3 regions of the Mesobacillus sp. MER 48 genome follow, and region 1 is predicted to be linked to each of the others. Evidence: riboswitches for the same ligand, from Rfam matches in the RefSeq annotation. Region 1 holds a riboswitch; each other region holds the start of a gene.
The links. A riboswitch is a leader RNA that binds a small molecule or an ion and turns the genes downstream of it on or off. The one in region 1 is predicted to bind thiamine pyrophosphate.
Positions count from the first base shown of each region.

Region 1 (7,930 bases):
GCCTCTTCAATCGATAGATAGGCTTTTACATGACGCAATTCCTGTTCAAGTGTGGTAGTCGTCACTGTCGTGGCATTCAGGTTTTGCCGCAGGAAATGGGAAAGCGAAACCAGAAGCGTCCTCGCTTTATTTGGGTCAATCCTGATCAGCGAGGTTATGACATTCATTGAGTTGAACAGGAAGTGGGGGCTGATTTGGGCTTGAAGGGCCTTTACCTCGGCTTCCTTGGCAAGCTGATAAGCTTTTTCGGCTTCGGCAGATTCGAGCTGGTTGCTGAGCAAGTTGCTCAGGCCGGAGATCAATTCAATGACGACATTGGTGATTTCTTTTTCCGATTTAAAATAGAACTTAAGAGTGCCAATTGTTTCATCACGGTGCTTTAACGGGGCAATCACCGCGGCGCCGAGCGGGCAGCTCTTGTCCCGGCAATGAATTGTCTCATCATTGGCGACGACCAGTTTGCCCGTTTTCAGCACATCCCTGGTAATCTGTGTCTGGATCGGGCTGGTTGAACGGTGATGGTCATCAGCCAAGCCGATATGGGCCAGAATTTCCTTCTTATTCGTCATCGCAACCGCGCTTGTCTGGACTTCATTATGTAAGATCTGACAGACTGCCCTAGCTGAATCCGGGTTGATGCCTTTGCGCAAGTATGCAAGTGTCTGATCGGCAATCCGCAGCGTTTTCTGGGCAAGCAGCGCTCCTGTCTTTTCTTCTTCGGAAACAACATTTTTTATGACCATCAAAAATAGTGCAGAGCCAAGGCCGTTCGCGAGAATCATGGGGATACCGATGATTTCAACGAGAGTTTGCGCCTGATGATAAGGCTTCGCGATTAAAAGGATGATAATCATTTGCACCGTCTCGGCAATTGCCCCGACAAGAAAGGCTGTTCTCAGGTTGATATTGTTTTTCTTTTTTTGAAAACGTCCGGAAATGACGCCGGCAACGATTGCAGCAAGTCCGCAGGCAAAAGCAGTAAAGCCGCCGAGCGTAAAACGATGCAGTCCTGCAATAAGCCCTGCGCCAATCCCAACCTTGTATCCTCCAAGCAGTCCGGCGATGACAATGCCGATGACACGCGAATTGGCAATCGCCTCATCTGAAGCAAGATCAGAAGCCCATGGGTTGAACTGCAGGTTATCAGTAGAAAAGCTCATCCCGGAATATGTACCAATGATCCCGAAAAACCCAAAGAAGATAATCGCAAAATATTGCTGTCGGCGGTTCAGCGAATCATGGTAAATCAACCCGCGGAAAAAGCGGAACCTCGTCAAAATGAAGGCAATTGTCACAATGATGCCCAGACGCTCGAGCATTGTGATGAGTAATTCAAACATATCCGCTCTCCTTGAAAAGTTTATATGATATCTGAACTCATTTTAATAGAAAGAGAAGTAAAGTAAAAGGGGATGAGCTTACGCAGAACATAGGAATAGTAAAATAAAAAACCTCCCATCACGTGATGGGATGGTTATTTAGAGCGTTGTTCTGCAACTACTGTTCCATCACTCTCGAGCTCAGCATAAAATACTTCCTCAAGCCGATTGAACCCTTTCTTTTTTAATTCATTTGCCAGCCAGTCTTCACTCAAGCTTAACTCCTTTAGATTCTTTTTAACGATACGGCCATCAACAACCAGTTCAGAAGGCAGGTATTTTCTTGGTGTAAGGGGGATGCCAGAATCTTTATTTATGACATTTTCATATTCCACTTTCTTTAAAACACTGATTTGTCCATTTGGTTCAAGGATTGCATAATCAACTTCTTTTATTGAAAATACATTTTTAATTCTTAGCAGCATAGTGAGGTCATCCATATTTAGCTTATTGGACTTCATTGCTTTTTCATTTATTTTTCCCTGTTTGATAATGATGGTCGGTTCCCCGTCCAGCAGAATTCTTGCCTTAGGGGATTTTAGGGCGATGTATTCGATAGTAAGCGTTAATAAAGCCCAGAGCGCTAAACCGGTAACACCATCAATTAGTTTAATGTCTCTATGTACAACCATATCACCAGCTATATTTCCCAGAGCAATTCCGGTGATATAAGTAAAAAAGGTCATTTGGCTGAGCTGCTTTTTGCCAAGTACACGAGTAAGAAAGAATAATACACCAAAGCCTAAAAGGGTTCTCAATATGGTAGTTAAAATGGTTTCCATGATACTCCTTGAAAAATAGGTAGTTTTGATTATATTGCCCCTTTTATTGCAAAAAATGTTCCATATGGGAGTTTTGTAAATAGTTAGGTGAAAACTTGATAAGTGAAGGGGGGAGGAACCAATATCAATCTGGATATTATCAGAGCAGGTAATTTTTATTGGCGAAAAAGCTATTTTATTGGCGGTGTTCACAATTTTATTGGCGAAAATATATTTTTATTGGCGATATCACCTGAATTATTGGCTAAAATGAAAATTTATTGGCGAACTGGTAATTTTGAACGTTTTTTTCCAGTTCGCCAAAATGGTTACTTTATTTTGAGATTCCCGCTTGAAACATCGGCGTTGATTTGGTATTTCCCGTTTCCGTATTTCCCGTAAATTCGGTTTTTGGACGCCTCTTTATTTTTTAGCGGAAAATCGCTTGATAGGTTGCCGCTGCTTATTTTTCCATTCAGAGTAAAATCTGCTTCATGAGGCAAATCCAATTCGATATAACCAGAACTGACGTTCAAGTCAACATCATCGATTAACTTGTTCATCTGGATTTCCAACTCTCCCGATGAGACATTCCCGTCAAGCTTGCCGGTGAAATTTTTAACCTGGACGCTTCCGGAACTGACATCAAATGAACTGTTACTGGCATCAATCGAATTCATGTTAACCTCACCTGATGAACTCTGATGCTCCAAATTTTCAACATCGAAATTTTCCAGATTCATGCTGCCTGAACCAATATTGATTGCCAGGTTTCTCAGTTTCACAGGCTGGTCGGCTGATTTACCTATGAAATCGATTTTTCCGGAGCCGAGCTCAATGTCCATATCCTTGTCAAAATGATCCGGGATATAGACGGTGAGTGATGTCCTGTCCATCTCAAACCAGTTGAACCAGAAGAATCCTCTTCGCTTAACACTTACCTGTATTTCATCCCCATGGCGCTTGACTTTTACCGAGCCTTTGCCTTCAAGTTCAGCGTGCACATCATCACGGTCCTCTGGAACAATCTTCGTCGCGACACTGGAAACATCGATCGAGATCTTTTCCGTACCTTTGCTCACTTTCACTGAGTCTTTTGCTCTGGCAAAGTTCAATCCATCCCCGTCAAACAAATAATTCCACCCGATATAAGCCCCGGTAATCACCAGGAAAATAACTAAAATCCGCTTCATTTATAAAATCTCCCTTCCAACTCTTTCTATATTCAGAATAAGGTAAATCATTCCTCTTCCCAATGCACCACGGATTTAAATCCAGATGGGACCTGAGACTGATTTCGGTGTAGGTAGTTCATAAAAAAAGCCAGATTCCTTTTGATTTGGGAATCTGGCTTCATGATGTTAGTGATTAAGCTTTTGCTTCAAAAAGCTTTACAATTTCTACGATGGTTTCAACAGATTTAAGCATGTTATCCACAGAGACATATTCGAATCTTCCGTGGAAATTCTCTCCGCCGGTAAAAATATTCGGTGTCGGCAATCCCATATAGCTAAGCTGAGAGCCGTCAGTGCCGCCGCGGATTGGTTTGACGATTGGCTTGATGCCGAGGTTTTCCATTGCTTCATAGGCGATGTCGACGATTTCTTTTACTGGCTCGATTTTATCCTTCATGTTGTAGTACTGGTCGTTCATTTCAAGTTCAACCCGGGTTTCGCCATATGTAAGCCTTAGTTCATTGGAGATTTTCTGCATCAATTCCTTGCGTGCCTGGAAGCTGTCACGGTCAAAATCACGGATGATGTAGCTCAGCGTCGTCTCCTCCACATCCCCATTAATCGAGCTCAGGTGGAAGAATCCTTCATATCCTTCTGTATGCTCAGGCGCTTCTTCTGCAGGAAGCTTGCTGTTAAATTCCATCGCGATTTTGGCGGAGTTCACCATTTTGCCCTTTGCCGTGCCGGGGTGGACGTTCTTTCCTTTAAAAGTCACCTTGGCGCTTGCTGCGTTAAAGCTTTCATACTCCAGCTCGCCAAGCGGACCGCCGTCAACGGTGTAAGCGAATTTTGCATCGAATGCTTTTACATCAAACTTATGAGGGCCTCTGCCAATTTCTTCATCCGGAGTGAAAGCAACACGGATTTTACCATGCCTGATTTCAGGGTGCTTGATCAAATAAGCCATCGCCGTCATGATTTCGGCAATCCCTGCTTTGTTGTCAGCGCCTAGAAGAGTCGTTCCATCGGTCGTAATTAATGTATGGCCTTTATATTGAGGCAGTTCAGGGAAATCCGCTGGCGACAGGATGATATTCTGCTCCTTATTCAGGATGATCTGATTGCCATCGAAGTCTTCGACAACCTGCGGATTGACATTTTTGCCTGTAAAATCAGTTGCCGTATCGACGTGGGCAAGGAACCCGATGGTTGGGACATCCTTATCGGTATTTGCAGGAAGTGTTGCCATCACATAACCGTTTTCATCAATCGTGACTTCCTCCATGCCAATCGATTTTAGTTCCTCGACAAGCATATTGGCAAGGGTGAGCTGGCCTTCGGTCGATGGAGTGGTCTCACTGTTTTCATTGGACTGTGTGTCGATTTTGACATAAGAGGTGAATCTTTCGATTATCTCGTTTTTCATTGCTTTCATCTCCCATTCATATGTATATTTTCATATTAGCACAGATGATCAAGAAGACCATTTTAAAAAGAATGAAAATTCCATTTTTTGTATCATGTTTATTGTATAATGAAAGTAAAGGAGGCTGGACAGTATGGGGTATTTTTTCACGTTCATAGTGCTGTTTGTCGTGTTTTATCTGATTTTCAAGATAATCCGCTCAGGTAATTTGCCAAGCAATCATTACACTCCATTTGACGATTTAACCGAAGGGAAAAAGAAAGATGATTGATCTTGGCCTCATCATTGTGTTGCTGCTGTCACTCTGGTCGATAACGATTACACTGCAAAAATTAACTGCAAGTATCATCCAAAAGCAGGACCATCAGCTTAGACTACTGGAAGAAATCAATGAAGAACTAAAAAATAGCAGAATATGAACTTCTTACTTTACATATATAGGAGATAAGGCTAGGATAAAGACAACTGAATATTCGATTTACTACTAGGGGTGCCCTTCTGCTGGCTGAGAGGAAGACGCTAAGTCTTTTAACCCTTCGGACCTGATCTGGGTAATACCAGCGTAGGAAAGTAGTGTGAGAGAAGTTTTCTTACTTTGCTTTTAAGCCAGGTCCATTATATATGGATCTGGCTTTTTATATTTTAAGGAGGTTGAAACAAATGGAGTTAAAAGATCAAGTAGTTTTAATAACTGGAGGAAGCCGTGGCCTTGGTGCAGAAACGGTCAAAGCTTTTGCAAGGGAAGGTGCAAAAGTTGTCATCAACTATTTTCAGAATGAAGAAAAGGCAAAGGCTCTGACAGAGACCATTGGCGAAAATGCCCTTGCTCTAAGGGCGGATGTGCGTGATCCTGCACAGGTCAAAAGCATGTTCAGGTTGGCAAAAGAACATTTTGGGGCACCGATTACGACCATCGTCAATAATGCTTTGGTCAATTTTAAGTTTGATCCTGTGGCGAATAAGGATGCTTTTGCAGTGAACTGGGAGGATTACCAACAGCAGCTTGAGGGAGCTGTCCGCGGTTCATTGAATACCATCCAGGCGGGATTGCCAAATATGAAAGAAAAGAAGTTTGGCAGAATCATTAATATTGGCACGAACCTCTTCCAGAATCCAGTTGTCGCCTACCATGACTACACAACAAGCAAGGCTGCGCTGCTGGGGTTCACAAGAAATATGGCGAATGATCTTGGAAAGTATGGCATTACCGTCAATATGGTTTCGGGAGGACTGCTAAAAATGACCGACGCAAGCTCAGCTACTTCTGAGGAAGTATTCCAGCTAATCGAATCTTCAACACCTCTTAGAAAAGTCACCGATCCCACAGAAGTTGCAGACTCAATTTTGTTCTTCGCCTCACCATGGGCGCGTGCAGTTACCGGACAAAATCTGGTCGTAGACGGCGGGCTGGTGATGGATTAAGGAGATGGAATTCAGGTCGCAGAGGCGGTCTGAGGATGGATGAAGGAGGAATTGGAATGGAAAAACGAGAGATTGCTGGTTTGCTGGAGAAGGTCCGCAGAGAGAATCCACTTGTACATAACATCACGAATGTTGTGGTCACGAATTTTACCGCCAATGGGCTGCTGGCTCTTGGTGCATCTCCAGTGATGGCCTATGCACAAGAGGAAGTTGCCGAAATGGCAAGCATAGCGGGCAGCCTTGTGCTGAATATTGGGACGTTGACGCCTCAAGTCGTCGAATCTATGTTGATTGCCGGCAAAGCGGCAAATGAGCATGGAGTTCCAGTCATCCTTGATCCGGTTGGTTCCGGGGCGACTGCTTATCGGACGGAAACTGCAAGAAGGCTGATGGAGGAACTGGAGATTTCGGTCATAAGAGGAAATGCCGCGGAAATTGCCAATGTAGCAGGGGAAGCCTGGAACATACGCGGTGTTGACGCAGGTGATTCAGATGGGGATGTGATCGAGCTGGCAGAATCCGCTGCTCAAAAATTGAATACGATTGTTGCGCTGACAGGTAAGGAAGACGTTATTACAGATGGGGAATCTACGTTAGTCGTCAGAAATGGACATCCAATCCTTACGAAGGTAACCGGTGCCGGATGCCTGCTGACCTCAGTAATCGGGGCATTCACAGCAGTGGAAAAGGATTTTTTGAAAGCAGCAACTGCTGCATTGAGCATTTACGGAGTGGCAGCCGAAGTTGCCGCTGACAAAAGTGCCTTGCAGGGACCAGGGAGTTTTCAAGTGGAGTTCCTGAACCAGCTCTACCGTTTGGATGCTGAGGAAATCTACAGTAAAAGTTCTTTTGAAAGAGGAGGTAAATGAATATGAAAAAAGCACTTACAATCGCAGGATCTGACAGCGGCGGGGGAGCCGGAATCCAGGCTGACCTGAAGACATTCCAGGAACTGAAGGTATTTGGCACATCTGCCCTGACTGCTGTTACCGCGCAAAATACGCTTGGTGTCCAGGGAGTTTTTCCGATGAGCGCAGAGGCGGTAGCAGAGCAGATCCAATCAGTCGGTGAGGACATTGGAGCGGATGCCCTGAAAACAGGAATGCTTTTTAACGCGGAAATCATACAAGCGGTCTCGGAAAAAATAAAGCAGTTCGGCTGGGAAAAGGTCGTTATCGATCCTGTCATGATTGCGAAGGGAGGAGCCTCATTGCTCCAGCAGGAGGCTGTATCGGCCCTGAAAAAACATTTGCTTCCGCTCTGTCTCATCATCACCCCGAATATCCCCGAAGCCGAAGTGCTGACAGGCATGTCGATTCGCGGTACGGATGAAAAAAAGGAAGCGGCTAAACGAATTCATGCCTTTGGAGCGAAAAATGTAGTGATAAAAGGCGGGCATGATGAGGAAACAAACGAATCTGTTGATGTCCTCTTTGACGGAAAGGAATTTGCTTACTTCTCCACTCCAAGGATTGAGACGAATAACACCCATGGCACAGGCTGTACTTTTTCTGCAGCTATCACAGCACAGCTTGCAAAAGGTTCTTCGGTCCATCAAGCGGTTTCGGTTGCTAAGGAGTTCATCCAGGCAGCCATTGCCAACCCGCTGATGATCGGAAATGGACATGGGCCGACTAATCACTGGGCCTACAATATGAAAAGAGAAAGCGGGGTCTCCTCATGTCAAGAATCTGTCCTGAAAAGATGAGAAGCTTGCTGAAGATATATTTTATCGCCGGCAGCACGAATTGCTTACAGGATCCCGTT
Region 1 is NZ_JAMAUR010000004.1:265,182-273,111, forward strand. It holds gene M3593_RS16115 (sensor histidine kinase) at 1-1,340, opposite strand, end outside; gene M3593_RS16120 (YetF domain-containing protein) at 1,475-2,161, opposite strand; gene liaG (LiaG family protein) at 2,470-3,333, opposite strand; gene pepT (peptidase T) at 3,509-4,741, opposite strand; gene M3593_RS16135 (hypothetical protein) at 4,875-5,012, shown strand; gene M3593_RS16140 (hypothetical protein) at 5,005-5,160, shown strand; TPP riboswitch at 5,218-5,327, shown strand; gene M3593_RS16145 (3-oxoacyl-ACP reductase) at 5,402-6,163, shown strand; gene thiM (hydroxyethylthiazole kinase) at 6,220-7,032, shown strand; gene thiD (bifunctional hydroxymethylpyrimidine kinase/phosphomethylpyrimidine kinase) at 7,029-7,871, shown strand; gene thiE (thiamine phosphate synthase) at 7,844-7,930, shown strand, end outside.

Region 2 (7,930 bases), on a different contig from region 1:
AGTGTTGTCTGCCGCTTTAACAAGGACGTTAAGGACTTTATCCCCCTCGCTGAACAATCCGTCAAGAAGCGACAAAACGCCGCGCTCATTCATATGCTTGATGATGTCTAGTGACTGTAAAATCGAATCCTTGTTATCTAGCAATGCAGTCTCGATTTCTTCCAGATCCATCTTTCTTTTCTGTTCCTCAGTCAGCTCGATCCGTTTAATATTTGTGATTGCTTTAGCCATGCTGGGTCCGCTCCTTTTTCACAAGATCTCCAGGGAAGATATAATCTGGACGCTCCCACTTCTTCTGGACTTGTACACCGATTTGCGGCTGTGGATTTCCATATCTGAAATTGTTCCTTGGCAATGGATTGACGCCTTCATATTGAAGGATTTCCATTTTTGCCTTCGTCTCCTTATATGCAGGAGTGTCCGTGTCCTTATCTGCAAAGCTGCTTGTCAGGAGATTGATTGCCGCATCACCCTGGTCATTCATTGGCAGATAGACTTCCTTCCCCTGAACTCTGTCAGTTACCACACATCTGACCTTAACATTGCCATATGGTGAGGTTAATCTTACCAGTGTTCCATCTTTCAGGCCTCTGTCTTCGGCAAGCTCAGGTGATACTTCAAGGAAGGTTTCTGGAGTTTTTGATGAAATACCTTCTGATTTATAGGTAAGATTCCCTTCATGGAAATGCTCCAGCAAACGGCCATTGTTGACGTGGATGTCATATTCTTCACCAAACTGAACCGGAATGGACCATTTAACCGGATGAAGCCTTGCTTTTCCATCAGGGAACGGAAATCCATCCAAATACAGGACAGGACTGTCAGTGCCATCCGGCTGAACCGGCCATTGAAGACTGTTGTATCCCTCCAGGCGTTCATAAGTGACACCGGAATAGATCGGCATCATACTGGCCGCCTCTGCCATAATTTCACTTGGGTGCTCATAAGTCCATCCAGCGCCAAGGCGGTTTGCCACTTCAATCAAGATCTGCCAATCCGGCTTGGATTCACCCATTGACTCAAACACCTGGTATAAGCGCTGAATCCTGCGCTCCGTATTCGTGAACGTACCTTCTTTTTCAAAGCTAGGACTTGCTGGCAGTACTACGTCAGCGAACTGTGCAGTCCTTGAGAAGAACACATCCTGGACAACAAAGAAATCCAGCTTTTCATAGCCCGCTTGGACATGGTTGATGTTGGAATCCACAAGTCCCATTTCTTCGCCCTTAACGTAAAGCGCTTTGAGCGTTCCATCATGCATTCCTTCAACCATGTCATGATTATTGATGCCTGGCTCTGCCGGAAGCTTAGTGCCCCATGCCTGTTCGAATTTCTGACGAGCAGCATCATCAAATACCTTTTGATATCCTGGCAGTGAATCGGGGGCGCTGCCAAAATCGCCTGCACCCTGCACGTTATTGTGCCCGCGCAGTGGGTACGCACCAGTTCCAGGACGACCATAATTTCCGGTAATCAGCAACAAATTTGATATTGCAGTACTAGTGTCACTTCCGCCAAGATGCTGTGTAACTCCCATGGCCCATAATGCGCAAACACTTTTTGCTTCATGGATACTTTTAGCGATCTCGATGAGTGTTTCTTTTGATAGTCCTGATGTTTTTTCCGCATATTCCAGCGTAAATCCTTCCAGGCTGTCAACATACTCGGAAAGACCGTTTACTTTATTATTCAGGAATTCTTCATCTGCCCAGCCCTGGTCGATGATATATTTTGTTACCGCCGAAATCCAGACCAGGTCGCTTCCTGCTTTAGGTCTAACGAACATATCCGCACGGTCCGCCATTTCATGCTCGCGAAGATCAGCCACAATCAGCTTTTGACCATTAAGTTTTTGGGCACGTTTTACCCTTGTTGCCAGGACTGGATGAGCCTCGGCAGTATTCGATCCGATAATGATGACTAAATCAGCCATCGCGATATCCTTGATGGACCCTGCATCCCCTCCGTGACCGACTGTCCTGAACAGTCCTACTGTAGCAGGGGTTTGGCAATATCTTGAACAATTATCGACGTTATTTGTACCGATTACTGACCTGGCAAGCTTCTGCATTAAATAAGACTCTTCATTTGTACATTTGGATGAAGTAATGAAGCCCAGGGAATCGGGGCCAAATTCATTCTTGATTTCAGTGAATTTCTTTGCCATCAGGTTCAATGCCTCTTCCCACTCGGCCTCCCTGAAGCTGTCGCCTTCACGGATGAGCGGCTTAGTCAGGCGTTCCTCACTATTGACAAAATCCCAGCCGAATTTACCTTTTATACAAGTAGAAATACCATTTGCAGGGGCCTCAACCTGTGGTTCAACCTTCAGGATTTCACGTCCTTTCGTCCATACATCGAAGCTGCATCCAACTCCACAGTAGGTGCAAACAGTCTTCGTCTTCTTGATTCTTGAGTCACGCATCTCCGATTCCATATCTGAAATCGCGAGAATGGATCCATATCCCGTTTCCACTCCCTTGGTAATCTCAATCATCGGGCGCAATGTTTCTTTCGCAATCCCTGTCAAGAAGCCCGCTTCACCTTCCATTCCTTTTTCCATCATTGCATTACAAGGGCAAACCGTTGAACAATGGCCGCAAGACACGCACGATGATTCATTGATTGGCACATCGTTGTCCCAAATGACTCTAGGACGGTCACGCTCCCAGTCAATCCTCAAGGTTTCGGTTACCTGTACGTCCTGGCAGGCTTCAACGCATCTGCCGCATAAAATGCACTGATCCGGATCATAACGATAGAAAGGGTTGGATTCATCCCTTTCATAGGGTTTCTGGTCAAAAGGGATGCTCTGGTGATTGATTTTCATTTCTTTGACTGTGTTATGTACCTCACAAGTCCCATTATTGTAGTCACAGACTGTACAGTACAGTTCATGGTTATAAAGGATTTTATCCATTGCCATTGTTTGTGCCTTCTTGACATCAGGCGCAACTGTGTCGATGATATCGCCATTTTTAAGGACGGTCGAACACGATCTGACCATTTCCCCGTTCACTTCTACAATACAGGTATCACATGTCTCGATAGGTCCAAGGCTTGGATGAAAACATACATTTGGTACCTCAATCGAGCTGTCTGAAAGGTATTGAAGGATTGTTTGATTTCCGTCAGCCGTCACTTCGGCACCGTTGATAGTTACATTAATTTTGCCAGACAAAGCCTCATCTTCCTTTCTGTATATAAATCACTCCCCTTTCTCCTACCCTTTCAGGAATAAACATTAACCATTTTTATTGGTGTTTTTTAAAACACTGCCATGGCAATAATCTTTGCTCTTGCATACAAAAAGCCTTTTCATTTAGAAAAGAAAAGGCTTCATTCTTATAAATCAACTTGCTCGTGTTGGCTTATAAAAACCTGCATGAGTCCTGTTCCGCTTCATCAGAGACGAGGAGATAAAAAGTTCTTCCCTCAGCTGTGATTTCCTTTGTAAAACCATAACGTTCCAATGCTTCGCAGTCGTTTTCTACTAAGATAGCTGACGAAAATAGCAATGCCTGCAAATGGAATAACATTATCTCCAATGCCTCCTTAAGCGAGTTATCAAGAGGAAGATCTTCCACTATAGATAGCCTTCCTCGGATGCCAAATGCTTCCTTAGCAAACTCGATTGTCTCTGTGAACCTCTCGGATATAGATGAAGCACTGCTAAGGATATCATTCCAATTATCGTCAAAAACGTAAGCCTGCCAAGATGATTCTTTAGAAGTTGCTAAAATCTCAATTTTAAGATAATGAACTTGATCATCATAATAATAAATGGCTTCCATTTGGGCTAACTCCTTTACTATTTTTGATATAGTCTTCCTCATCCGGCCAAGCTTGATTAAAGGTTTGTATAAATATTGGTATTGGGAAAATACTTTGAAAATAGAAATATGTTTGCATGATTTTTGCAGGTAAGGGAAATTAAACACTGAGAAGTATAAAGTAAGGAGGATGAATCAAGTGAAAAGAGAGCAAAACAACATTATTAAATCTGAACAGGAACTTGAACATGATCAGCAGCACAGCATGGTGTGCAATGATCAGCTATTCTTTCAGGAATTAAGGATTGCGGCTGAAGAAGCAGAACGTGACCGAATTGAAAATGGGGAAAATGCATAATAAAAAAAAAGAGAAAGGCGATTTTGCCTTTCTCCGTCTTAATTAACTGATGAACCTATCTCTTTCTGCAGCTTCTTCTTCACGCTGAGCTTCACGGTCTTCATACCAAAATTTAATATGGGTCAAAATTGAGAAAACAAGGAAAAAATTCATTGTCCAGACACTGACAAACGGGGCGATCCCCCCAAAATCGATCGCTTCATAATTTTTTAGGACCATGACAATATATGATTCAATGAACACAAGGACAAAGCCGGCTACACCTGCAATTGCCATACGCATCATAATCAATAACCACCTTATCGTTTATTCAGATTATTTAAATAATACGACTAATTATTGATTAGCGCAACTATTTTGTTCAATATTTTGCCACATTTACTCATTGACAATTTGTCACACTGTTTTTATCTATTCAGCCTCTTCTGTTTGAGCATGATTTCATATGATTTTTCGATAATATCTGTCAAAACATCACCTTTGTAGATCCTGCCAATTTTCGTATTTTCCTGATAGTATTCTACAATTTCATCAAGCTTGTCCGAGGTCTCTTTGGATACCCTGACGTTTAACTGAATCCTTTGGGCTTCATTCATAATGCTGACTTCCCTCCAACTCCTTCAAAAACTTCTATCTATCTGCTAGCAATCTGATATTATGTAGATATATGTCGCTAACTATACTGCAACGACCTCTATTTTAGCATATTCCTTCAGTATAAAACACTATGTTGTTCCCGGAACCAGTTTCCGCCCCATCCGCAAGGGGTATCTTATAAATATATGCCTTTTAGAAGATAAAAGATGGAGATAATCTATGAAACTGACAATATGGTCATACACAAAAAGATATAATATTAAAGCTCAATTTGACAAGTATCCTAACTCCGTAGTTATTTTCCGCCAAATCAAAGATTATTACTTCGTTTATACTGTTAACTGGGCCATAAGTGATCCTTTGGTTACGAAAAGTGCATTAGAGGAAATGGAATTGCTTCTCAACAGTGAACTTGGTACTCTGGATGAATACCGCCTTAGAAAGGTTTTTCACCAGGATTATGAATGATTTATTTTTAAATAATTAACCATTTACAATTCCGGACAATTGCTTTAAGATAATTTTGGAAACAACAACTGCATAGATTTTTGCACTAGGGGAGCTTTTTGCTGAGAAGAACTTTGTTCTGACCCTTATTACTCGATCTGGATAATACCAGCGTGGGGAAGTGCGGGAGAAACTCATCGTTCCCCTTTTTTATAAGCGATAGTATTCGACTGCATCCATCACGCTGGATGCAGTTTTTGTTTTTCCGAGACTTAAAAAAAGGGAGTCGTTGAGAAAATGGAAAAGAATTTGTGCGGTACAAGCGAGATTACTGGGGCAAGATTTTCGATTTACCCCATGTCAGACAGATTCGTGGAAATAATCCTGTCAGCACTGAAAGAAGTAGACACAACAAAAGTATGGATGAAGACAGATGATATTAGCACCTGTGCACGCGGGCGGTCTGAACATGTATTTGATGTTGTTAAAGCAATCTTTTTAAATGCTTCAAAAGGCGGAGACCATGTAGTCCTGAATGCTACCTTTTCAAATGGATGCCCTGGCGATTCTGCAGGCGATACCTTGATGGCAGAAGACTCCATATTGCTAAATGAAAAACTCTCAAACAGCATCAGCCAGGAAGTTGCCTGCCAGTTCGCACTCTATCCACTGGGAATAGCGAATTATATGGAGGTAATCATGGATCAAATTAAGACCGTTGAGGAACAAGGTGTGTTCGGTGGCGGAGTGCATTATGCCTCCAGGCTTGATGGGGATGCGAACCAGGTATTCACTGGTTTAGAAAAAGCATTTGACGGAGCGAGGTCCAGTGATTCTTCCCATATTGTAATGACTGTAACCATGTCAGCAAATAGTCCTTCAAGAAAGGAGGCAAAATAATGATCGAAAATTGGAAACTTCGTGAAGTGATTGTGTTATCCGTCCTTGCAGTCGTTTTCGGTGTCGTGTACCTGCTTTTTTTACAGGTGGGAAATGTTCTGGTCGGGTTATTCGGTATGATAGGCTATGATTTGATTTTTGGTATTTGGTTCATTGTTTCAATCATCGCTGCCTATATCATCAGAAAGCCTGGAGCAGCTGTACTGTCAGAGACCATAGCGGCCATAATAGAAGTTATGCTTGGAAATGCCGTAGGACCAAGACTGATCCTTGCAGGTCTTATTCAGGGACTGGGAGCTGAAGCAGTCTTCGCCGCAACAAAATGGAAAAACTACTCAACATGGGTACTGATTACTGCAGGTATGGGATCTTCCATCACCAGTTTTGTCTGGGGATATTTTTTGGGAGGATTTTCTGCTTTATCCCCAGGCTATGTGGCAGCAATGTTTTTTGTAAGATTATTAAGCGGGGCACTGCTAGCCGGACTATCAGGCAAATACATAAGTGACAGCCTTGCCAGGACCGGGGCACTGAATAGCTTCCCTCTTGGAAAAGAAGCAAGAAAGGAAAAGCTTGCCGATGAGCGGCCAGCATAAGACTCCCTTGCTTGAAGTCTCCAATTTAAACTTCAAGTTTGAGGACGATTCCATACTTGAAAATATCTCTTTTAATATTAATGAAAATGAGAACATTTTTATACTTGGTCCAAGCGGTTCCGGGAAAAGCACCCTCGCTTATTGTCTAAATAATCTTTATCCAGACTCTATCGGCGGAATCAAAACTGGAAGCATCCAATATAAAGGCCTTGAGATCTCCTCGTTCGCTCCTGGAGAGATCAATCAAAAAATCGGTTTGGTCATGCAGGATCCAGATTCTCAATTCTGCATGCAGACAGTTGAAGAAGAATTAATCTTTATACTTGAGAACATCAGGCTTCCGAGAACCGAATTTGAACAAAGGATACGTAATGCTCTTGGACTGGTGGATATGCTTCCCATGAAGAAGCGTGTGATACAAAGCCTTTCAGGAGGACAAAAACAAAAGCTCGCGATTGCCTGTGCACTGGCTATGGAGCCAGAGATGCTAATCCTTGATGAGCCAACTGCAAACCTTGATCCCGCCTCCAGTTTTGAACTTGTCAGGACGCTAAAAAGCTTGAAAAAGCAACGCCCATTCAGTATCCTTGTCATCGAACATAATCTTGATTATTGGCAGGATTTTATGGATCGCTGCCTGATTTTAAACACTGAGGGTGAATTGATATTTGATGGACCTGAAGGGATTTGTTTTTCCGATTATGCAGAAATGCTGGCGAAGGAAGGAATCTGGCTCCCCAGGGCTGTAGATGCTGGTTTAAGATTGCGAAATGCCGGGTTGCTCACAACCTCTTCCCTGCCCATTACAATCGCTGAAATCATCAGGAAGACAGACGATTTCCAAAAATGTCTCCAGCTCCTCTCAGGTAAAGAGCACAGGAAAAGAGACGATCACTCTGCATTCATTTTCGAAACCAATGGTGTCAGCTATGTAAAAACCAACAAAGCAATCATTGAAAACATCAGTTTGTCTATAAAGGAAGGGGAATTTATAGCAATAGCAGGATCCAACGGCTCGGGCAAGACGACCTTTTCAAGATGTCTGTCAGGCCTTCTCGAATTTGAAGGAGAAATAAAATTTTATGGAAAATGGTTAGATGATTGGCTTGAAACATCTAAATGGAGAAAAATGGGCTATGTTTTCCAAAACCCGGAACATCAATTCATCACGGATTCAGTAAAAGAGGAAATCTTTTATAGCTTGAAGGGGCAAAACAAACATGAGCAAAACGATAGATTAAAAGAAATTTTGAAACTCC
Region 2 is NZ_JAMAUR010000001.1:418,238-426,167, forward strand. It holds gene M3593_RS02070 (helical membrane plugin domain-containing protein) at 1-231, opposite strand, end outside; gene fdhF (formate dehydrogenase subunit alpha) at 224-3,181, opposite strand; gene M3593_RS02080 (hypothetical protein) at 3,372-3,794, opposite strand; gene M3593_RS02085 (hypothetical protein) at 3,973-4,131, shown strand; gene M3593_RS02090 (hypothetical protein) at 4,174-4,416, opposite strand; gene M3593_RS02095 (hypothetical protein) at 4,539-4,727, opposite strand; gene M3593_RS02100 (hypothetical protein) at 4,948-5,196, shown strand; TPP riboswitch at 5,274-5,372, shown strand; gene M3593_RS02105 (YkoF family thiamine/hydroxymethylpyrimidine-binding protein) at 5,473-6,075, shown strand; gene M3593_RS02110 (ECF transporter S component) at 6,075-6,671, shown strand; gene M3593_RS02115 (ABC transporter ATP-binding protein) at 6,655-7,930, shown strand, end outside.
Region 2: another riboswitch for thiamine pyrophosphate. It lies ahead of M3593_RS02105 (YkoF family thiamine/hydroxymethylpyrimidine-binding protein); the one in region 1 lies ahead of M3593_RS16145 (3-oxoacyl-ACP reductase).

Region 3 (7,930 bases), on a different contig from region 1:
CAAGATGAATGTGGAATCGAGTTCACAGGGGACAACTTTCACAATAAGTCTGCCGATTCAGTGAATTGTTCGGCAGGATTAATGAAGATTCTTCCCCCTGCCATTTTTTGCTGTTTCAAGCCATTCTTACTGGAAACAACCGGTACATCTTAAGAGCAAATAACCATAAGATGACTAATAGAATGCAGCTGACCGGCCATTCCACTCCCTAGCCAGAAGTCCATATACAATCAAGTCGTGAAAGTTGCCATTCAAGTATTCCCCGTCGCGTATGATTCCTTCCTTGCGAAAACCAAGTTTAACTGGTATAGCCTTGCTTTTTTGATTGTCCTTACCGCATCTTATTTCAATTCTGTTTAATCCATGTCCGTAAAAGGCATGGTTAATCACTGCATTTACTGCCCTGATTGTGATGCCCCTGCCTTGCCATTTTTCACCTAAATAGTAGCCGATGCTTGCCTGTGAGTTGTTCCAGTCAATCGCATGAAGGCTGATACTTCCCGCAAGGACTCCTCTGTATCTAATCCCAAAGTGAAAGCTGCTCCCTTCTTGGGAACTTTTCTCCCACATTTGAATAACAGAATGAATTTGTCCCGGTGATTGAATTCCATCTACCCAGGGCAGCCATTTCCTCAGATAACTTCGGTTTGTATCCAAAAGCCAGAACAATTCCCTGGCGTCCTGTGAACCAAACAGATTAACGCTGATCTCAGAATCGGTCTTTAAATAAAACATCCTATACCTCCAGTAAGAACCCAAATGGGAATTAATTCTAAATGCCGAAAGGTGGTTTATAGGGAATGAAAGAGGGAAAAAATCTTTACATTCTTTTTTATACTTTTTTAAACTGGGAGGAAGATTATGAAACTGACGACTAAAATATTGATAGGCCTTGGACTTGGTGCCATGACCGGGCTTATCCTTAACATCTTTTCACCTGAATTGTTCACTATTTTAGATAAATTCTTATTTACGCCACTAGGGAAGATATTTATCAATTTAATTAGTATGCTTGTCGTGCCCATTGTCCTGTTTTCAATCATTCTTGGTACCGCAGGACTGGGTGATCCGAAGAAACTCGGCAGGATTGGTTTTAAGACTGTAAGCTTCTTTTTAGCTACAACAGCAATTGCAATTATAATAGGCCTTGCTCTTTCCTACCTTATCAAGCCAGGTTTGATGGGCCAGTTTGATACTGCTGGAGCTGAATTCAAAGCTGAAAAAGCACCGCCAGTAAGTGAAACCTTTTTAAATCTTATTCCGGCGAACCCATTTGAAGCACTGACAACCGGAAATATGCTTCAGGTAATTGTTTTTGCGATTTTCATCGGTATAGCATTGACTGCCCTGGGTAATAAGACCAAAGGAATTTTGAACCTAATCGAACAGGGCAATGACATTATGATGTATTTAGTAGGACTTGTAATGAAGTTTGCTCCATACGGAACATTTGGTTTGATTGCAACTGCTATCGGCAGCCAGGGACTTGACGCTATCAAGGCTATGGGTGTATACATGCTCGTTGTAGTTCTTGCTTTAGTAATCCATGCTGTGATGACTTATGGATCAAGTGTATACTTCCTGGGGAAAATGAATCCTTTCAAGTTCTTCAAAGGATTCTCTCCGGCTATGGGGGTTGCGTTCAGTACATCAAGCAGCAACGCAACGCTTCCTGTATCAATGGAAACTGCCCAGAAGAATCTTCGCGTTCCTGAATCTGTTTCAAGCTTTGTCCAGCCGCTTGGCGCTACGATCAATATGGACGGAACTGCAATCATGCAGGGTGTAGCGACTGTCTTTATTGCCCAGGTTTATGGAGTAGACCTTTCAATGACTGAGCTGTTGACAGTCGTTTTAACGGCTGTACTTGCAAGTATTGGAACAGCAGGTGTGCCGGGCGTAGGCTTGATCATGCTGGCAATGGTTCTCCAGTCTGTCGGCCTGCCTGTTGAAGGCATCGGGTTGATCCTGGGAATTGACCGTCTTCTTGATATGGCGCGAACAGCTGTGAATATCACAGGAGATGCAGCATGTGCAGTCATTGTTGCTGAAACGGAGAAAAAACATGTTGTTCAAAAAGAGAAAAGAAGAATCACAAGTACAGAGGACAATCGTACACTTGAATATTAAGAATAAATAAAGGCTGTTTTCGTAAAGATTGTTGTTAAAATCTTAAAGCCGATTTTAACGTGCTATAAGCAATTTTGCAGTTCGTTTTTAAGTGTGCAAGCTCTTTTCTCATAATAAGCTTGAATTTTATAAAGAAAACTAGGTCATTCAATCCAATTTAGTAGTCAATAGCAACAAAGTTTGAGAAAAGAGCCTAAATAAAAGACCCTGCCGGCACCGGCAAGGGTCTTTTTGTGATGTTAGTTCTCCATCCTTATTAATGGCAAAAGCATGATGAATGAAGTTTTATCTGGCTCTGATGAGCATGCAAGTATGCCTTTGTGCTTCTCGATTATTTCCCGGCAGACAAATAACCCTAGGCCGGTTCCGAGCGTTTTTGTTGTGACGAATGGCTCGAAAATCGTCTTCAGCAACTGGTCGGGAATGACCGGTCCATTATTGGAAATCTCGATTTTTATATGTGTATCATTCACGAAGTATCCCTTGATTTCAATTTTAGGGTCAGCACGATACTGGCTCAACACATCAATTGCATTAAAGATGATATTGATCAAGACCTGTCTGATTTCATCGGAATATCCATACAATTCCATGTCATCTGCTACTTCCTTGGCAATCCGTACATTGGTGTCGAGGATGCTGGGATAAAGGAAATTTAAAACCTCATCAATCATTCTGTTTAATGAGAAAAGTTTTTTTTCCTTTCCAATTAGTTCTTTTTTAGAAAGAAGCAGAAATTGAGAGATCCGGAAATTGAGTTGTTCAAGCTCCCCGGAAATGATATCAAGATACTTCATATCCTCGTGTTCGGATCTCAACAGCTGGATAAATCCCTGGATAGAAGTCAGCGGATTGCGGAATTCATGGATAAAACTTGACGTCATCTGGCCGAGCAATGTCAGCCGGTCCTTATGGGTGGAGTCGATGAATTGGTTTTTTTCCTCAATGATTTTGTTTTTCTGTTCATTGTAGTAAGATACTGCGTAATACAGGAAGGTATCAAAACAGTAATTGATTCGGTTGATGGACTCCTGCATATCTTCCCATTCCATATTCATTTTGTGCAGGTGCTTGTAAAGTACAGATCGTCCTGAATTGACATTGTAGACAAAATCCCCAATATTGATGTCTGCGCGAACTCGTTCTTCTCCTACCATAAAGGCAAGTTTTTGGAGGTGGTCCTCCAGTTCTTCATTTGTCTTGGAAAAAACAGAGAGAATGATTTCATACATTTTCTCAGCGTTCTTGGTTATTTTTTCTTTATATGGATCATCTTCCGAGACGATGATTTTTACAGCCCAGTCGGCAATGAGTTGTTCCCTTTCACTAGTCAGGAAGCTAAGCAAACGGTTATCCGTGATTGGCAGCATTTTATTAAGTCCCCCAGTTTTTCTTTTCGATATTAAAGATTCGAGGTGCAGCTCGAAATCCCTTTGTCGAAAATTGAGAACATCCGCTGAATAGCGTCGAATCGATAAAAACGTGACAAAAGACCGATATTTTTAGCAACTTGAGGTGAGATTTGTCTTTTTTGATTCGACAAGGATTGGAAAAATAATATTTAACTTGTGATAAGAAAGAAGAAGTAGTATATTCATAGTGTAGAAACTAAATAATAACCACAAGGGGAGCTGCCAGAGAGCAGCTGAGAGTGAGCGGCCGAGTTCTTACCCTTTGAACCTGTTAGTTAATGCTAGCGAAGGAATGTGGATGCGATAGGAAAGCAATCATGGGAATCCTATATCGATCCCCTGATTGCTTTTTTTGTTTCTGAAGCAGAAAAGGCGTGTTGAAAACGGACCTCATTCTGGAAAGAAGGAGGAACAGTTATGAAGCAAAAACAAACATTATTTTTAGTGGAAGTGGCAGTGTTTTCCGCACTGGCTTATTTGTTGGATTTATTCTCGGGATTTTTATTTTCTCGAATCTGGCCGCAGGGCGGTTCAGTATCAATCGCGATGGTACCGGTTTTCCTGATGGCATTTCGCTGGGGAATCAAGGGAGGAGCCATCACAGGGCTTCTGCTGGGACTACTGCAATTCATCCTGGGATTCTCGCAAATATTCCATCCTGTCCAGGGAATCATCGATTATTTGGTGGCCTTCACTGTATTAGGGTTTGCCGGTATTTTTGCAAGACAGATCCAAGAGAATATCAGGAATGGATATAAAAAGAGGTGGATAGGATTGATCATCGCGGGGACCTTCCTTGGAAGCCTGCTTCGCTTTATCGCCCATTTCTTTTCCGGCTGGGTCTTTTTCGGAGTTTGGGCGCCAGAAGGACAGCCGGCTTGGCTGTATTCACTCATCTATAACGGAACCTATATGATTCCAAGTATGATTTTAAGCGCAATTATCATTATTCTTGTCATTGGCTATGCTCCATCAAGGATGGTCAAATCGACACTTGTAAGCAATAAAATGTGATATATCAAGGAGAGCTGACAATTCATTCAGCTCTCCTTTTTCACCTTTATAATATACCCGTTAAGGTATGTGATGAGCGTGAAACTGAAACTCGGAAAAATTGTCAATTCTATGGAGTTTTCCATATTCTCATATGTTATAAGTGTGTTTTGTGATTTATGTCACAGTGAAAGTGACCTGAAACTGATTAAATAAAGATAATCATTCTCAATTAGATATAAAAAACTAACAAACTGAAAAAAGGTGATGGCTATGCTGGGAAAATTAAAGACTGGTGAAAAAGGCCGGATCATGAATATTGCTGGAACTGACAAATATGTCAGAAGAAGATTGCTTGATTTCGGGATTTCTGAAGGATCGGAAGTATGCATAAAATGCATTCTGCCTTTTGGCGGCCCGGTCATGGTTGAATCATGCGGCCAATGCATAGGTATCCGCCGCAAGGAAGCATTACGGATCGAAGTGGAGCGAGTATGATGAACATAGCGCTTATCGGCAATCCGAATACCGGAAAAACTTCGTTATTTAATAACTTAACAGGATCATATGAATATGTTGGCAACTGGAGCGGAGTAACGGTCGAAAAGAAAGTTGGCCTTTTCAAGAATGGAAAGGATCAGCTGATTGATTTACCAGGAGTCTATACGCTCAATCCATTGTCGAAGGATGAGGGTGTGGTTACGAACTTTTTCCTGGAGGATTCGTTCGAGAAACTTTTGAATATCCTCGATGCGTCGCAATTAAGGCGTAATTTGCACCTTACCCTGCAGCTTCTGGAATATGGCGCCCCGATCACTATTGGTTTGAATATGCTTGACGTTGCAAAAAACAGGGGCATACAAGTCGATATTGAACAGTTGTCAAAATCATTAGGGGTCCATGTTGCTCCTGTCGTGGCAAGATCAGGAAAGGGCTGTAACGAACTTGCTGAACTTGCGACAAGAGAACCGTCAGGAACTGGCAAAACAAATCTTGTGTATTATGGAAAAGCAATAGAGGAGGGAATCCTCCAGCTGGGGCTGAAATTGGATGGGAGGACACGATTTCCTGTTCGCTGGCTGGCCATTCAATTGTTTGAAGGGAATCCCTATGTTAAAAACTATTTGACTGCCTTTTTGCCATCGGAAGAAATCGAATCACTTGTCGACTCTATCATTGTTACAGAGCAACAACAATCAGGGAGCAAACAAGCGCTGGACCAGGTAATACATCGCAAAAGAAGTGAAGCGATCGATAAAATTGTATCTGCTGCTACAACGAGACCGGAAAATGGAAAAATACCATTGACTGAGAAAGTTGATATGATTGTGACGAATAAATTCCTCGGGATTCCGATCTTCCTTGTCATGATGTATATCATGTTCATGCTTACCTTTGACTGGCTTGGCTTCCCGCTTTCAGATAAACTGGACACAATCTTATCCGGACCTGTGACAGCTGGTATCGCGGCGGCACTTAACTGGGCAGGAGCATCCTCATTTATAAAAGACCTTGTGCTTGATGGAATTGTGGCCGGGGTAGGTGGAGTTCTTGTCTTTGTACCGCAAATCTTCATTTTGTTCTTTTTCATTTCCCTGCTCGAGGATTCAGGGTATATGGCCCGTGTCGCGCTAGTCATGGACAGGTTGATGGAATCTGTAGGCCTCAACGGGAAGGCTTTCATCCCGATGATGATCGGTTTCGGCTGCAATGTGCCAGGCATCATGGCGGCAAGGACGATTGAGACACCAAAAGAGAGATTAATGACCATCCTGCTGACGCCGCTGATGTCATGTTCAGCCAGGCTTCCTGTATATGCTTTGTTTGTCGGTGCTTTTTTTACAGGGCATAAGGCCGCTGTGGTTCTTAGTTTGTATGTACTAGGGGTGGCAATCGCCCTAATTCTGGCCAAGGTCTTTTCAAAGACACTGTTGAAAGGGGAAAGCTCCGTTTTCGTCATAGAGCTGCCTCCATACAGAATGCCGCAGGCAAAAGCGCTTTGGAGAAGCACTTGGGATAAGGGAAAAGGATTCGTAAAAAAAGCCGGTACTTTCATCTTTGCAGGCTCTGTCCTGATCTGGCTGCTCGCCTATGCCGGTCCAGACGGCATGAATGTCAGCATGGATGAAAGCTATCTGGCGCTTCTGGGGGGAATCTTTGCTCCTCTGCTGGCTCCTATAGGATTCGGAACCTGGCAGGCAAGTGCTTCACTTTTCACTGGTTTCCTGGCTAAAGAAGCGATTATTTCAACGATGAACATCATCTACTTTGTCCCGGATGAAGCAAGCCTCCAGGGGCTGCTGGCGATTCATTATACACCACTTGCTGCATACAGCTTCATGGTGTTCATCCTGCTGTATATTCCTTGCCTCGCGACTACTGCGACCATTTATAAGGAAACAGGCTCAAAACGCTGGACCGCTTTTTCAATCGGTTATGCACTTGTCATCGCTTACCTTTTGTCACTGGCCATCTACCAGGGCGGAATGCTGATGGGATTCAGCTAAAAGAAGCTCGAAGGAGGAAGGGAACATGATCGCAAATATTTTGATCGGCGGGGCCATATTCGGCTATGCCGGCTGGGCCTTCTACCGATTCATCAAGAAGTCAAAAGAAGGAAAATGCGCTGCCTGCTCCATCCAGAGCTCGTGCTCCAGCAGCTGCGGCATCAGCCAGAAAAAACAAATCAAATAAGAAAAAGGGGTTCGGAATCATCAAATTCTGAACCTTTTTATTTAAATCCGGGAAAAATTATGCTTCTTTTCTATCATTTCAGTATGAAATGATAAAAAGTATTTTGAATTTCGAATAAACAAGTGTAAAATTACACTTAAAGAACTAAAAAGGATGAAGCGGATGACGAGAGATGAAATTATAAGCAGGGTATCGGAGAAATTGAGAGTGCTGCGAGCAGAGGTTGGTTATACCCAGGATAAAATGGCTGACATCATCGGAATCTCCAAAAAGACACTTGTCCAGATTGAAAAAGGCAGGGTTCAGGCCGGATGGTCAACAGTCGTGACAATCAGTGCCTTGTTCAGGGAAACGGAGACGATTCAGTTTTTGTTCGGCAACGAACCACTTGAGGTCCTTGAAACGATCGCCCATGAAGGTACGGATTACCGAAAAGAAAAGACATTGGGAGGAAAAGTCTGGTGGCGGGAAGTAGCCAGGGATGGCGGCTTTGTCATGCAGCAAAATATTCTGAGTCAGCATTACAGGATTCTCGACGAAGATGATTTCCGGATTTTCAGCAGTTTTGAAGAAACAGAAACCAGGGAGCGTTTGGAGGAACTTGCCTCCCAAGCGATGAATGAATAATTCAGACAGCAAGAGCCGGGCAGCCTTTACCCGGCTCTTGCTTTGTTTATTTTGCTATAAGTACATGGCAATGG
Region 3 is NZ_JAMAUR010000008.1:59,463-67,392, reverse strand. It holds gene M3593_RS20360 (ATP-binding protein) at 1-64, shown strand, start outside; gene M3593_RS20355 (GNAT family N-acetyltransferase) at 175-735, opposite strand; gene M3593_RS20350 (dicarboxylate/amino acid:cation symporter) at 862-2,130, shown strand; gene M3593_RS20345 (histidine kinase N-terminal domain-containing protein) at 2,370-3,500, opposite strand; TPP riboswitch at 3,745-3,852, shown strand; gene thiT (energy-coupled thiamine transporter ThiT) at 3,960-4,556, shown strand; gene M3593_RS20335 (FeoA family protein) at 4,809-5,033, shown strand; gene feoB (ferrous iron transport protein B) at 5,033-7,042, shown strand; gene M3593_RS20325 (FeoB-associated Cys-rich membrane protein) at 7,068-7,229, shown strand; gene M3593_RS20320 (helix-turn-helix transcriptional regulator) at 7,392-7,856, shown strand; gene M3593_RS20315 (universal stress protein) at 7,903-7,930, opposite strand, start outside.
Region 3: another riboswitch for thiamine pyrophosphate. It lies ahead of thiT (energy-coupled thiamine transporter ThiT); the one in region 1 lies ahead of M3593_RS16145 (3-oxoacyl-ACP reductase).